3 regions of the Pseudomonas triticicola genome follow, and region 1 is predicted to be linked to each of the others. Evidence: riboswitches for the same ligand, from Rfam matches in the RefSeq annotation. Region 1 holds a riboswitch; each other region holds the start of a gene.

Region 1 (4,672 bases):
ACCGGAAAGAACTCTTCCTGCACCGTGCAGCACAGGCAGCCGTTGGCCAGCTCATATACGCGGCCGCTGGCCTCTTCTTCGGTGCAGCCGATGGTGCATTGCTTGAGGATTTCACCGTCGATGCCGAGCTCGCCAAACTCATTGACGATCACCGCAATGCGCCGGCCCTGAGCGTTATCGAGCATGTGCCGCAGCAGCGTGGTTTTGCCTGAACCGAGGAAACCGGTGACGATGGTGACGGGGAGTTTGGCCAGTGTTTTCATCGGTATGCCCTTTGGCAAGCGGCGGGCATACGGGACGAGAACCGGCAGCGCGCATGCACGCCGGAAGCATTCGCCACCGGATCACCCCGCCCGGTTGTAGTGAGAATCTGTGACGAGGCAGGTCTCCTGGCTGACGGCGTTCAGGCGCTGGGCCTGGCGTTCATTGCGCCTTCCCGCTGGCTCATCGGTTGAGCTGGCAGTGGCGTGGCAACGAACATCACCGTTCACAGTTGCGGGGGCAGCCGCGGCTTTGACCGCGTTCCCTTCTTAGCTTCGGCGAGTGCCGAAGAACCTCGAAAGCGCAAGGCTACGCATGGTGTGGGGATGGGTCAATGGGCGCAGGTGTTGAGCCTTGCGGTTGGGGGCATATCCGTTGCTTCGGGTGCTGCCGCTGGCGGTTTCGCTCTTACAGCGACTCACTTTTTCAAACACCGGAATGCCGGCCCAGCAAAAAGTAAGCAAAAGGCTTTGCCCCGGCGTACGGCCCGCTCGCTGGGGCTCGGGGTACCTTCGTTACGGGACCGATCCCGTAACGAAGCCTGCCGAAGGGGCAAAAGATCAAGAGCCAGAGCAAAAGCCCCTCACCCTAGCCCTCTCCCGGAGGGAGAGGGGACTGACCGAGGTGTTCAGGCGAAATACGCCGACTTGCGATATCGAGTCGAATGCAGATTCTGAAAAGCCCGCAAATCGGCTCCCTCTCCCTCGGGAGAGGGCTGGGCGGGCGGCGTTCCGATGAGGGGCGAATCCAACACAGATCCAAAGCAGACCACACGCTTTTCACCACTCAACAATGAGCGCAAGCTCGAGTGCTCTTGATCTTGATCCACCGGCGACGTCGGAAGGCTGAGTGGAGGGATTGATCCGGGCGTGGGAGCGCAGCGACCGTCTGGCGCAGCCAGACACAGCGCAAGGAGGTGCAGCGAAGCAAACCGGAGCCGCTGCGCCCGGATCAGTCCCGCAGCGAAGGAACCCGAGCCTGCGAAGGCCGAACGTAGGAGCAAGCCTTTTTGGGTACTTTTCGGCGTTTGGAAAAAGTGCCTCGCCGTAAGGGCGAAACCGTAATCAGCAACACCCGCAGCAACGGATATACACACAAAAACATCAGAAAAATCCCCCACCGCAGCACCGAAAACTCCCCGGAAATTGACTAAAAACCCAAACCCATGTTCTCCTGCCCACCTTGTTACGGGTGCCCTTCACAGGGTGAAACGGGAAACCGGTGAATCATGTGCTTTACTCAAAGCCATGTCAGTCCGGTGCTGCCCCCGCAACGGTAAGCGAGCGAAGCGTCAGATCCACTGTGCCCCGGCATGGGAAGGTGACGCTTGCAGGTCGGCGACAAGCCAGCCCCTCGCAAGCCCGGAGACCGGCCCGCAACACCCAGCGCGCGCAAGCGTCGCTGACCACAAACAAACCCGCGGTGGGCGGGCGCTGTTCGAAATCCCTGCGTGCCCGGCTCGCAGGGATTTTCGTGCGCTCTGTTTACCCGCTGACATTTCAGAGGGAAGCGCTATGTCGATCATCAGCAATACCGTCAGCCACACTGACCACATCTCCAGCAGCACCACACTCGGCCAACGCGTGGCCGCCGCCCTCTTCGCCTCGATCCTCGGTGCCAGCCTGGTCTGGTTCGCCGGTTTCTCGCACATCGAGGCGGTGCACAACGCCGCCCACGATACCCGCCACAGCGCCGCGTTCCCGTGCCACTGAGGCTTGCCGAGATGATCAAGCGTATCGCGCAAACCGCAGGCTTCACCGGCTTGCTGGCCGCCCTGCTGCTGACCCTGCTGCAGAGTTTCTGGGTTTCGCCACTGATTCTGCAGGCCGAAACCTTCGAGAAATCCGAACCGGTCGCGCAAGTTCACGAACACGCCGCCGGCACCGCCGCCCACAGCCATGATGGCGAAGCCTGGGAGCCGGAAGACGGCTGGCAGCGCGTGGTCTCGACTACTGGCGGCAATCTGGTGGTGGCGGTGGGTTTCGCCCTCATGCTCGCCGGCCTGTACACCTTGCGCGCGCCAACCAAAACCTCGCAAGGGCTGCTCTGGGGTCTGGCCGGTTACGCGACGTTCGTTCTCGCGCCGACCTTGGGCCTGCCACCTGAATTGCCGGGCACTGCGGCTGCCGATCTGGCTTCGCGGCAGATCTGGTGGATCGGCACTGCCGCTTCGACCGCCGTCGGCCTGGCACTGATCGCCTTCAGCCGCCACTGGCTGATGAAGCTTCTCGGTGTGGCGATTCTCGCCGTGCCGCATGTGATCGGCGCGCCGCAACCGCAGGTGCATTCGATGCTTGCCCCAGAGGCACTGGAAACCCAGTTCAAAATCGCTTCGCAGCTGACCAACGTCGCGTTCTGGCTGGCCTTGGGCCTGATCAGTGCATGGTTGTTCCGCCGCAAAAGCGCAGGCCCATATCAGGCATGACCGATGACCGCGCAGCGCCGACCCTGGTGGTCGGCCTCGGCTGCCAGCGGGGCTGCCCGGCCAGTACGTTGCGTGCGTTACTCGATCAAGCGTTGCAGGCGCACCGCATCGAGCTGCGAGCGGTCAAGGCTTTGGCGAGTATCGACCTCAAGCGCGACGAACCGGGGTTGCTGGAACTGGCCACACAATTGAACCTGCCGCTGCAGTATTTCAACAGTGCCGAACTGGCGCCCTATCAGCAGCGCCTCAGCCATCAATCGCAGATCGCCTTTGAGCGCACCGGCTGCTACGGCGTGGCGGAAAGCGCCGCGCTGGCTCTCGCCGAGCAACTGATTCAGGCGCCGGCGAAACTGCTGATCCACCGGCAGAAATATGCGCAGGCCACGCTGGCATTGGCCGGCGCTGCATAAAATCCCGATAATCCCCGCCATCGATCATGAGCACGCTTCATCTGCAGTGTGCCTGCGCCTCTTCACAAGGATTCAACGATGACCGTCTACTTCATCGGCGCCGGCCCCGGCGACCCGGAACTCATCACCGTCAAAGGCCAACGGCTGATTCGCAGCTGCCCGGTGATCATTTATGCCGGTTCGCTGGTACCCGCAGCGGTGCTGGAAGGTCATCAGGCCGACACCGTGGTCAACAGCGCTGAACTGCATCTGGAACAGATCATCGATCTGATCAGGACTGCCCATGCCCAAGGCCAGGATGTGGCCCGTGTGCATTCCGGAGACCCAAGTCTGTACGGCGCGATCGGTGAGCAGATCCGCTACTTGCGTGAGCTGAACATTCCTTTCGAGATCATTCCGGGCGTAACCGCGACGGCGGCATGCGCAGCGCTGCTGGGCGCCGAGTTGACCCTGCCGGACATTTCGCAAAGCGTGATCCTGACCCGTTACGCCGACAAGACCGCGATGCCCGCCGGCGAAGAACTGGCGAGCCTGGCGCAGCACGGCGCGACCATGGCCATTCATCTGGGGGTCAATCATCTGGAAAAGATACTGGTTGAACTGCTGCCGCATTACGGCGCGGACTGCCCGATTGCCGTTATTCACCGCGCGACATGGCCGGATCAGGACTGGGTGGTAGGTACATTGGCGGACATTGCCGCAAAGGTCGAGGCCAAAGGCTTTCGGCGTACGGCGCTGATTCTGGTCGGGCGGGTGCTGGGCAGCGAGGTGTTCAGCGAGTCGTCGTTGTATCGCGCCGGGCATGCGCATCTTTATCGCCCTTGAAGACGCTTTCGCGAGCAGGTCGCTCCCACAGGTGATTGCATTTCATTGTGGGAGCGAGCCTGCTCGCGAATGGGCGGTGAAAGTGGCCCATAAAAAAACGGCGCTCACGGGGCGCCGTTTTTCATGTTCGCAGCGAACGCCTTAGTAGTAGGCGTTTTCTTTCTGCGTGTGGTCGGTCACGTCGCGAACGCCTTTGAGCTCCGGGATGCGCTCGAGCAGAGTGCGCTCGATGCCTTCCTTCAAGGTCACGTCAGCCTGGCCGCAGCCCTGGCAACCGCCACCAAACTGCAAAACAGCGATGCCGTCCTCGACCACATCGATCAGGCTGACCTGACCGCCGTGGCTGGCCAGCCCCGGGTTGATTTCGGTTTGCAGGTAGTAGTTGATGCGCTCGTTGACCGGGCTGTCGGCATTGACCATCGGCACTTTGGCATTTGGCGCCTTGATGGTCAGCTGGCCGCCCATACGGTCGGTGGCATAGTCGACAACGGCGTCGTCAAGAAACGCTTCGCTGAAGGAATCGATGTAAGCGGTGAAGCTTTTCAGCCCCAGCGCGGTATCTTCAGGTTTCTCTTCGCCCGGCTTGCAGTAGGCAATGCAGGTTTCGGCGTACTGGGTACCAGGCTGGGTAATGAAGACACGGATGCCGATGCCCGGGGTGTTCTGCTTGGAGAGCAGATCAGCCAGGTAATCATGGGCGGCGTCGGTAATGGTAATAGCGGTCATAAAAACTCCTCGCAGGCTTGGGCGC
Region 2 (4,672 bases), 730 kb from region 1:
GGGTGAGGGCAAGCAGGCGACACGGTATTAGCCAATGGCCCGGTACCCTTCAATCTCATCCGGCCAGGCGGTGAGAATTTCGAAGCCGGTCTCCGTCACCGCGACCATATGCTCCCACTGCGCCGACAAGGAGCCATCCTTGGTCAATACGGTCCAGCCATCCGGCATGTTCTTCACATGGCGTTTGCCGGCATTGAGCATGGGCTCCACGGTGAAAATCATCCCGGCCTTGAGTTTCAGGCCCTGATTGGGAAAGCCGTAATGCAGTATCTGCGGTTCATCGTGATAGACCTTGCCGATGCCATGGCCGCAATACTCGCGCACCACGCTGAAGCCCTCCGCCTCCGCCAGGCTCTGGATCGCATGACCGATATCGCCCAGCGTTGCGCCCGGCTTCACTGCACGGATGCCTGCGCACATGGCTTCGTAGGTGGTCTTGATCAGGTGCTGCGCTTCAGGAGTCGCCTCGCCCACCACATACATGCGGCTGGTATCACCGAACCAGCCGTCCTTGATCACCGCGATGTCGAGGTTGACGATGTCGCCGTCTTTCAATGGCGTACCCGATGGAATGCCGTGGCACACCACATCGTTGACCGACGCGCAGACGGTTTTCGGAAAGCCGTGATAACCGACGTTGGCCGGCACGGCTTTCTGCACATTGACGATGTAGTCGTTGCACAACCGGTCCAGCTCATCGGTGGTCACCCCGGCCTTCACATGCGGCACCAGCATCGCCAGCACTTCGGCGGCGAGTTTGCCGGCGGCGCGGGATTTTTCGATGTCGGCCGGCGTGTTGATCTTGATCTGGTTTCTCATGCGCTGACGGTTTCCTGAGTCAGTTGTTGCAGATCCAGTCCGCCGTTCTGTTCGGCGCGGATCAGCAGGCGGCAAATGGCGCTGTGGTCGAGGTTGGGATGCAGCTCGGCGAGCATGCCGATGCGCATCCAGTGCTCGGCCTGCGCGTTGATCGAGCGGCTGAGGGCGTTGCTGGAGATGCGCAGGTTCTCGTGCATGTCCTCTGAAATTTTTACGATGCCCATATTTGTATCCGATACGAAATGTATATGGATCGTATATTAATCAGTGCATACGGCCGATTGCAATGCCGACGGCAAAATCGACGCTGTGGCAGATTCGCCTCCCCCTCCACCGTGCAAATCGACTACCATGCCGCCGCCGGTTTCCACACGGAATTAATAGGGAATCCGAAATGCTTGCACAGCATCAATCGGAACTGCCCCCGCAACTGTAGGTGCCGAGCCTGCTCCTCGACTGCCACTGGGTGAATCCCGGGAAGGCCGGAGCGTGGCGATGACGCATCAGTCAGGAGACCTGCCGGCACAGTGACTGACTAACCGGCGGGGTGTCCGGGAAGGACATCGTGCCGCGCGTATTTTCCCCGTGCCGGCCTTGCGCAGTTTCCACGACCGCGCCCGAGGTGTGTTTCCAAACCGTACCCGCCCGCTCCCGTACGGTTCCCCTGGAGACTGCCCCATGCTGCTGCCCCGCGTTGCCACCCTGCTCACCGCTCTGAGCCTTTGCGCCCTGGCGCAAGCGTCGCCGACTGCGTATCCGCTGACCGTGGAGAACTGCGGCAGCAGCCTGACCTTTCAGCACGCGCCCGCGCGCACGGTGACCATCGGCCAGGCCGGTACGGAAATGCTTTATGCCTTGGGCCTGGGCGACAAAGTCGTCGGCACCTCACTGTGGTTCAACGACGTGCTGGGCACATACAAAGCGCAGAACGACAGGATCGAGCGCCTCGCCGACAACGAGCCGAGTTTCGAAGCGGTGATCGCCAAACGCCCGGAACTGGTAGCCGTCGAGCTGGAATGGATGGTCGGCCCGCAAGGCGCGGTCGGCACCCGCGAGCAGTTTCATGAACTGAAGATTCCTACCTATCTGCTGCCCTCCGACTGCGAAGCCAAGGACAACCTCGTCGGCTCGGACGGCACGCGGCTGGCGCCGTTTCGCATCGACAGCATCTACAAAGCCGTGAGCCAGCTCGCAGCGATTTTCGATGTGCAGGCGCGTGGCGAGCAGCTCAATGACCAGCTCAAAGCCAGCCTCGCGCAGTCGATCGCCACGGCGAAAAAGCAGCAGCGCAAAGACGTCAGCGCCCTGGTGTGGTTCTCCAGCGCCGAGATGGACATCGAGCCTTTCGTGGCCGGGCACAAAGGCGTTCCCGATTTCATGCTCAGCACCCTCGGCGTGCGCAACGTGGTCGAGTCGGATGAAGAATGGCCGACCGTCGGCTGGGAAACCATCGCCAAGGCCAACCCGACATTTCTGGTGATCGCGCGCATGGATCGTCGACGTTTCCCGGCGGACGACTATCAGAAAAAACTCGCCTTCCTGCGCAGTGATCCGGTGACGCGCAACATGGACGCGGTCAAGCACAACCGCATCATCATCCTTGACGCCATGGCCATGCAGGCCAGCCTGCGCACCTTCGACGGCCTCGCACAACTGGCCAGCGCCATCAACGGCTACGACCTGTCGCCATGAGCAGACGCCTGATCCGTTTGCTGCTGGTGCTGTTGACGCTGTCGGTCGCACTGATTGGCGGCGTGGCCATTGGCGAGACTTCGATCGAGCCGAGCGTAGTGTTGCAGGTGCTGGCCAACAAGCTGTGGGGCGCCGGTTATGTGCTCGACCCGATCGACGAAGGCATCGTCTGGAACTATCGCCTGACCCGCGCGCTGGTCGCGGCGGCCTGCGGCGCCGGCCTGGCGACGTGCGGGGTGATCCTGCAATCGCTGCTGCGCAATCCGTTGGCCGATCCGTATCTGCTGGGAATTTCTGCTGGCGCCTCGACTGGCGCGGTGATGGTCGCCCTGCTTGGCGTCGGCGCCGGGGCGATTTCATTGTCGGTCGGTGCCTTTGCCGGCGCGGTGACCGCGTTCGTACTGGTGATTTTGTTGGCACGGGTCAGCGGCTCGGCCAGTGGCACCGGGCAGATCATTCTGGCCGGGATTGCCGGCTCGCAACTGTTCAACGCCCTCACCGCTTTTCTGATCACCCGCTCGGCCAGCTCCGAACAAGCGCGCGGCATCATGTTCTGGCTGCTGGGCAATCTCGGCGGCGTACGCTGGCCGTCGGTGTGGCTGGCGGTGCCGGTGGCGGTGTTGGGCTTGGTTGTTTGTCTGTGGCATCGCCGAGCCTTGGATGCGTTCACCTTTGGCGCGGACTCGGCAGCCTCCCTCGGCATTGCCGTGCGCCGCGTGCAGATTCTGTTGATCGGCTGCGCCGCGCTGGTGACGGCGGTGATGGTGTCGATTGTCGGCTCGATCGGTTTTGTCGGCCTGGTGATTCCCCATGCCGCGCGGTTGTTGCTCGGCACGGGGCATGCGCGTCTGTTGCCCGCCAGTGCGCTGGGCGGCGCGGTGTTTCTGATCGCCGCCGATGTGCTGTCGCGCACCCTGATCAAGGGTCAGGTGATCCCGGTCGGCGTGATCACTGCGTTGGTCGGCGCGCCGGTGTTCGCGCTGATTCTGGTGGGCCGGAGATCGGCGCGATGAACACGGTTCTGAGTTGCGCGGGTGTGGGCTTCAAAGTGCGCGGTGCCGAGTTGCTCAACGGTGTCAGCCTCGACGTTCAGCGCGGCGAGACCCTGGGCATTGTCGGGCCGAACGGTTCGGGGAAATCCACGTTGCTCAAATTGCTGGCCGGGTTGCGTGAACCGAGCGTGGGCCATGTGCAGCTCGACGGTCAGGCGCTGGGCAAGATGTCACGGCGCAGCATCGCGCAGACACTCGCAGTGGTTGAGCAACAGGCCGATACCGACGATGGCATTCGCGTGTTCGACGCCGTGGCGCTGGGGCGCACACCATGGTTGTCGGCGCTGCAACCGTGGTCGCCGGAAGATGACGCAATCGTCGAGCAAGCGCTGGTCGACGTCGACGCCGTGCACCTGCGCAACCGCCTCTGGCGCAGCCTCTCCGGCGGTGAACGCCAACGCGTGCACATCGCCCGCGCACTGGCGCAGCGCCCGCAGATCCTGCTGCTCGACGAGCCGGCCAACCACCTCGATATCCAGCATCAGTTGAGCATTCTGCAAGTGGTGCGCGCACTGCCGGTGACCACGTTGATCGCCTTGCACGATCTCAATCAGGCGCTCAAGTGCGATCGCCTGGCGGTGCTGGAGCGCGGGCGTCTGGTCGCGCTTGGCGAACCGCTGCACGTGCTGACGCCGGAGCGTTTACAGACGACTTTCGGGGTCAGGGCGCACTATTTGACGGACCCGTTCGATGGTGCACCGATATTGCGCTTCCTTGCTTGATGCATGTGTAGCTGACAGACCGCTTTCGCGAGCAGGCTCGCTCCCACAAGGGGATTGTGTGTTGCCGCAAATGACGGGGGAATGTGATTTCTGTGGGAGCGAGCCTGCTCGCGAAGGCGTCAAGTCATCCAACATGGTGTCGACTGACACACCGCTTTCGCGAGCAGGCTCGCTCCCACAAAGGATTTGTGTGTTGCCGTGAATGACGGGGAGAACGCGAGTTCTGTGGGAGCGAGCCTGCTCGCTAAGGGGTCAGGTCATCCAACATTGATGTCGATTGACACACCGCTTTCGCGAGCAGGCTCGCTCCCACAAGGGGATTGTGTGTTGCCGTGAATGTCGGGGGAATGTGAATGCTGTGGGAGCGAGCCTGCTCGCGAAGGCGTC
Region 3 (4,672 bases), 830 kb from region 1:
TGGCAGAAGGCGTATCTGAGCGCCAAGCGAGTGTTGCAGCCGGGGCAGTTGGCGCATAACCCGTAGTAAAAATCGCATACATTCTAATGTGGGAGCGAGCCTGCTCGCGAAAGCGGTGTATCAGCCAATTCAATGGAGGCTGACACTACGCATTCGCGAGCAGGCTCGCTCCCACAGTTGTTTCAAGTCACATTCAACATCACTTCGTGGCCGACACACGCCACACCTTGTTCCCGACATCATCCGCCACCAGCAAGCCACCTTGCTGATCGATCACTACGCCCACCGGGCGGCCCAGCGCATTCTCGTCCTTGTCGAGGAAACCGGTCAGCACATCCACCGGCTGCCCGGTCGGCTTGCCACCAGTGAACGGCACGAAAATCACCTTGTAGCCGCTGTGCGGTTTGCGGTTCCACGAGCCGTGTTGGCCAATGAATGCGCCTTCCTTGAATTGCGCCGGCAGGCTGTTGCCCTCGGCGAAGGTCAGGCCCAGCGAAGCGGTGTGCGGACCGACCGCGTAATCCGGAGCGATGGCCTTGGCCACCAGATCTGGATTCTGCGGTTTGACCCGCACATCGACGTGCTGGCCGTAGTAGCTGAACGGCCAGCCATAGAAGCCGCCGTCCTTGACCGAGGTGATGTAGTCCGGCACCAGATCGCTGCCGATTTCGTCACGCTCGTTGACCGCTGTCCACAATGCGCCGCTGGTAGGTTCCCAGGCGAGGCCGTTGGGGTTGCGGATGCCCGAGGCGAAGATCCGGTGATTGCCGGTCGCACGATCCACTTCCCAGATCGCCGCGCGGCCTTCTTCCTGATCCAGACCGTTTTCGCCAACGTTACTGTTCGAGCCGACGGTGACGTAGAGCTTGTTGCCGTCCTTGCTGGCGATGACGTTCTTGGTCCAGTGGTGATTCAGCGTGCCGCCAGGCAAGTCTACGACTTTGATCGGTTGGGTCTTGATCTCGGTGGCGCCCGGCTCGTAGTTGAAGCGCAGCAGGCGGTCGGTGTCGGCCACATACAAATCATTGCCGACGAGCGTCATGCCAAACGGCGAATTGAGGTTCTGCAGAAACACCGTGCGGGTTTCCGCGACGCCATCGTGGTCGGCATCACGCAGCAGGGTGATGCGGTTCGGGCTGGGTACGCCGGCACCGGCCTTGCCCATGACTTTCTTCATCACCCAGCCACGAATGCCTTTGCTGTCATCGGGCTTGGGCGGCGCATTGGTTTCCGCCACCAGCACATCGCCGTTGGGCAGCACGTAGAGCCAGCGCGGGTGATCAAGGCCTTCGGCAAACGCGGCGACCTGGGTGCCGGCCGCTGCGGTCGGTTTCGCGCCGTCCGGCCAGCCCACCGCCGGGGCGATGTTGACTGTCGGGATCAGCGTCTTGTTCGGTTCGGGCAGTTTCGGCGATGGGCCGGTGCCGTCGGAGACTTGCAGGCTGGAGGTTTCACCGCAGGCAGCGAGCCCGCCAGCGACGGCGATGATGAGAGCGAGTTGGGCCTTGCGCATTGCTGATCTTCCCTATGAATGCATTCCTAAACATAGAGGAGGGCGCAGGCCCGATGGTTCAACTGCTCAACCGCGGGCTTCCTTGAACAGCACGGCGATGCCCGGATGATAGTTGCCAGCGTCGCTGTGCAATTTGCGATAGGCGTAGGGGAAATACCAGGCGACTGCGCAGGTGTGTTCCTTTTGCAGGTCGTCGACCATGTCCTGCAGTTCTTCGGGGCTGGCGCTGTGCTGGGCTTTTTGCGGAGCAACGAACAGGCACCCGAGCTTGAGATCGCTGGTGTAGCTGATGCGCTTGGCATCAATGGTGATGTCGAGCAGGGCTTGGGTCAGGTTGAGGTTGTTGACCCGTGGCCAGCGTTGCGTGGCCTGAATGAACGCGCGGTCGTCGCTGCCGGCGATCAGCAGATCGGCACGGGCATTGCGCTCGCCTTCTTCGTTCTGTTTGCGCGTGGCCGTGTCATTCAGCGTGACCATTTCAGCCATCCACGCCGCTGCCGCGAGCAGACCGAGATTGGCTTTCTCGTCGTGCCAATATGGCGTGTCGTTGTCGCCGCGTACGGTGTTGTAGCGATCGATACAGTCAAACCAGCGTTCCAGCACCGGGCGCAGGAATTCCAGGCGCGGGTTGCTGATGATCATGCCTTGCATCGTCGTCATCCTTATTGTTGTAGTGGGCTTTTTGGAAAAAAGCATGGCCCTTTGATATCACTTGTCACAGTCTGGCACAAGATTGCCGCTGCACAATTGATCAGCGGCAGTTATTCGCGCGCAAAGCGCCTCTTCAATTGACGCTCCACCCCCAACCCTCTAACCTTCGCCGCTTGTTTCAGGTGCTCTGTGGCCCCGCGTCGACAGAGTGAAACAGGGAAGCCGGTGAGGGTGGTCTTCAAGCGAAGCCACGATGATCCCGGCGCTGCCCCCGCAACGGTAAATGAGTGAAAACTGCGCCTTGAGCCACTGCCTCGAAAGAAGCGGGAAGGCGCGCAGTCCGGCGAAACGCCGCTCATGAGCCCGGAGACCGGCCTGATCCATCTCAGCGGCATCACGGTGGGCGATGCCAGGCTTTTTGCCGTCTATTCTTGTGCCTGCCCGCCGTTATCCAGCCTCAACGGAGAGCTCCCCCATGATTGATTCCCCCGAGCGTGACGAACGCCATCTGGCGCGCATGCAGCGCAAGAAAGCCGTGATCGACGAACGCATCGCCAACTCGCCCGACGAATGTGGCCTGGTGCTGGTGCTGACCGGCAACGGCAAAGGCAAGAGCAGCTCGGCATTCGGCATGCTCGCCCGCGCAATGGGCCACGGCATGCAGTGCGGCGTGGTGCAGTTCATCAAGGGCCGCAACAGCACTGGCGAAGAATTGTTTTTCCGCCGCTTTCCCGAGCAGGTGCGTTTCCACGTCATGGGCGAAGGCTTCACTTGGGAAACCCAGGATCGCCAGCGTGACATCGCCGCTGCCACCGCCGCTTGGGAAGTCTCGCGCGAATTGTTGCGCGACCCTTCGATCGGTCTGGTGGTGTTCGACGAATTGAACATCGCCCTCAAGCACGGCTACCTCGATCTCGATCAGGTGCTCAGTGATTTGCAGGCGCGCCCGCCGATGCAGCATGTGGTCGTCACCGGTCGCGGCGCCAAGCCGGAAATGATCGAAATGGGCGACACGGTCACCGAAATGGGCATGCTCAAGCACGCCTTTCAAGCCGGGATCAAAGCGCAGAAAGGCGTCGAACTTTGAAGCAACCACGTCACTGCCCGGCGGTGCTGATCGCCGCTCCGGCCTCCGGTCAGGGCAAGACCACCGTCACCGCCGCACTCGCCCGTTTGCATCGCAACCAAGGGCGCAAGGTGCGCGTGTTCAAATGCGGGCCGGACTTTCTCGACCCGATGATCCTCGAGCGCGCCAGCGGTGCGCCGGTGTATCAATTGGACATGTGGATGGTCGGCGAGCAGGAAAGTCGCCGGCTGTTGTGGGAAGCCGCCGCCGAAGCCGACCTGATTCTGATCGAGGGCGTGATGGGCCTGTTCGACGGCACGCCATCCAGCGCTGATCTGGCGCGCCACTTCGGTGTGCCGGTGCTCGGCGTGATCGACGGCACCGCCATGGCGCAGACCTTTGGCGCCTTGGCGCTGGGCCTGGCGAAGTATCAGCCGGACTTGCCGTTCGCTGGCGTGCTGGCCAACCGCGTCGGCACCTTGCGCCATGCGCAATTGCTCGAAGGCAGCCTCACCGAAGGTTTGCGCTGGTACGGTGCGCTGTCCCGCGAGACCGGCATCGAATTGCCGAGCCGCCACCTCGGCCTGGTCCAGGCCAGCGAATTGAATGATCTGGATCTGCGCCTCGACGCGGCCGCCGATGCGCTGGCCAGCAGTTGCCAGGTTGCGCTGCCCCCCGCCGTTGAATTCGCCGCGCCTGACCTCATCGCCGCCGAGCCTCTATTAAAAGGTGTGCGCATCGCCGTTGCCCGCGATGAAGCCTTTGCCTTCACCTATGGCGCCAGTCTCGATCTGCTGCGGGCGATGGGCGCCGAACTGCAGTTTTTCTCGCCGATCCGCGACACGCAATTGCCCGAGGCGGACAGCCTGTATTTGCCGGGCGGTTATCCGGAACTGCACCACGTCGCGCTGGCGCAAAACACCACGATGCTTGCAGCAATCCGCGCGCACCACGCGGCGGGCAAGCCGTTGCTCGCCGAATGTGGCGGCATGCTTTATCTGCTGGATTCGCTGACTGATGTCGAAGGTAATCGTGCTGAGCTGGTCGGTTTGCTCAAGGGCGATGCGGTGATGCAGAAGCGTCTGGCGGCGCTGGCGTTGCAGGCGGTTGAGCTGCCGGAAGGGGAGTTGCGTGGGCATACCTATCATCATTCCCTGACCACCACCGAGCTGACGCCGATTGCCCGTGGGCTGAGTCCCAATGGCGGGCGTGGGGCCGAGGCGGTTTATCGCGAGGGACGGATGACGGCGTCGTACGTGCACTTTTATTTCCCATCGAATCCGACTGCGATTGCGGCATTGTTTGCGCCAGATCGTGAGGCCGCGTTCGCGAGCGGGCTCGCTCCCACAATGGATGACCTGAACCCTGTGGGAGCGAGCCTGCTCGCGAAAGGGCCATGACCGACAACACATTCTCCGAAGCCGAACGCGCAGCGGTCTACA

The links. Region 1 has a riboswitch for cobalamin ahead of KVG85_RS08455 (CbtB domain-containing protein). Riboswitches for the same ligand answer to the same signal wherever they lie in the genome.
Region 2: linked by a shared signal. The riboswitch ahead of KVG85_RS05360 (ABC transporter substrate-binding protein) and the one ahead of KVG85_RS08455 (CbtB domain-containing protein) in region 1 are both predicted to bind cobalamin.
Region 3: linked by a shared signal. The riboswitch ahead of cobO (cob(I)yrinic acid a,c-diamide adenosyltransferase) and the one ahead of KVG85_RS08455 (CbtB domain-containing protein) in region 1 are both predicted to bind cobalamin.

The regions. Positions count from the first base shown of each region.
Region 1 covers NZ_JAHSTX010000001.1:1,886,948-1,891,619, forward strand. Annotated here, with positions in the region: gene cobW (cobalamin biosynthesis protein CobW) at 1-263, opposite strand, end outside; cobalamin riboswitch at 363-574, opposite strand; cobalamin riboswitch at 1,434-1,652, shown strand; gene KVG85_RS08455 (CbtB domain-containing protein) at 1,776-1,973, shown strand; gene KVG85_RS08460 (CbtA family protein) at 1,985-2,686, shown strand; gene KVG85_RS08465 (cobalamin biosynthesis protein) at 2,683-3,096, shown strand; gene cobM (precorrin-4 C(11)-methyltransferase) at 3,175-3,921, shown strand; gene nfuA (Fe-S biogenesis protein NfuA) at 4,063-4,647, opposite strand.
Region 2 covers NZ_JAHSTX010000001.1:1,159,821-1,164,492, reverse strand. Annotated here, with positions in the region: gene map (type I methionyl aminopeptidase) at 28-819, opposite strand; gene KVG85_RS05365 (ParD-like family protein) at 816-1,043, opposite strand; cobalamin riboswitch at 1,164-1,357, shown strand; gene KVG85_RS05360 (ABC transporter substrate-binding protein) at 1,498-2,511, shown strand; gene KVG85_RS05355 (FecCD family ABC transporter permease) at 2,508-3,524, shown strand; gene KVG85_RS05350 (ABC transporter ATP-binding protein) at 3,521-4,285, shown strand.
Region 3 covers NZ_JAHSTX010000001.1:2,721,460-2,726,131, reverse strand. Annotated here, with positions in the region: gene KVG85_RS12080 (C40 family peptidase) at 1-66, shown strand, start outside; gene KVG85_RS12075 (PQQ-dependent sugar dehydrogenase) at 200-1,513, opposite strand; gene KVG85_RS12070 (hypothetical protein) at 1,580-2,164, opposite strand; cobalamin riboswitch at 2,328-2,557, shown strand; gene cobO (cob(I)yrinic acid a,c-diamide adenosyltransferase) at 2,640-3,251, shown strand; gene KVG85_RS12060 (cobyrinic acid a,c-diamide synthase CobB) at 3,248-4,630, shown strand; gene bluB (5,6-dimethylbenzimidazole synthase) at 4,627-4,672, shown strand, end outside.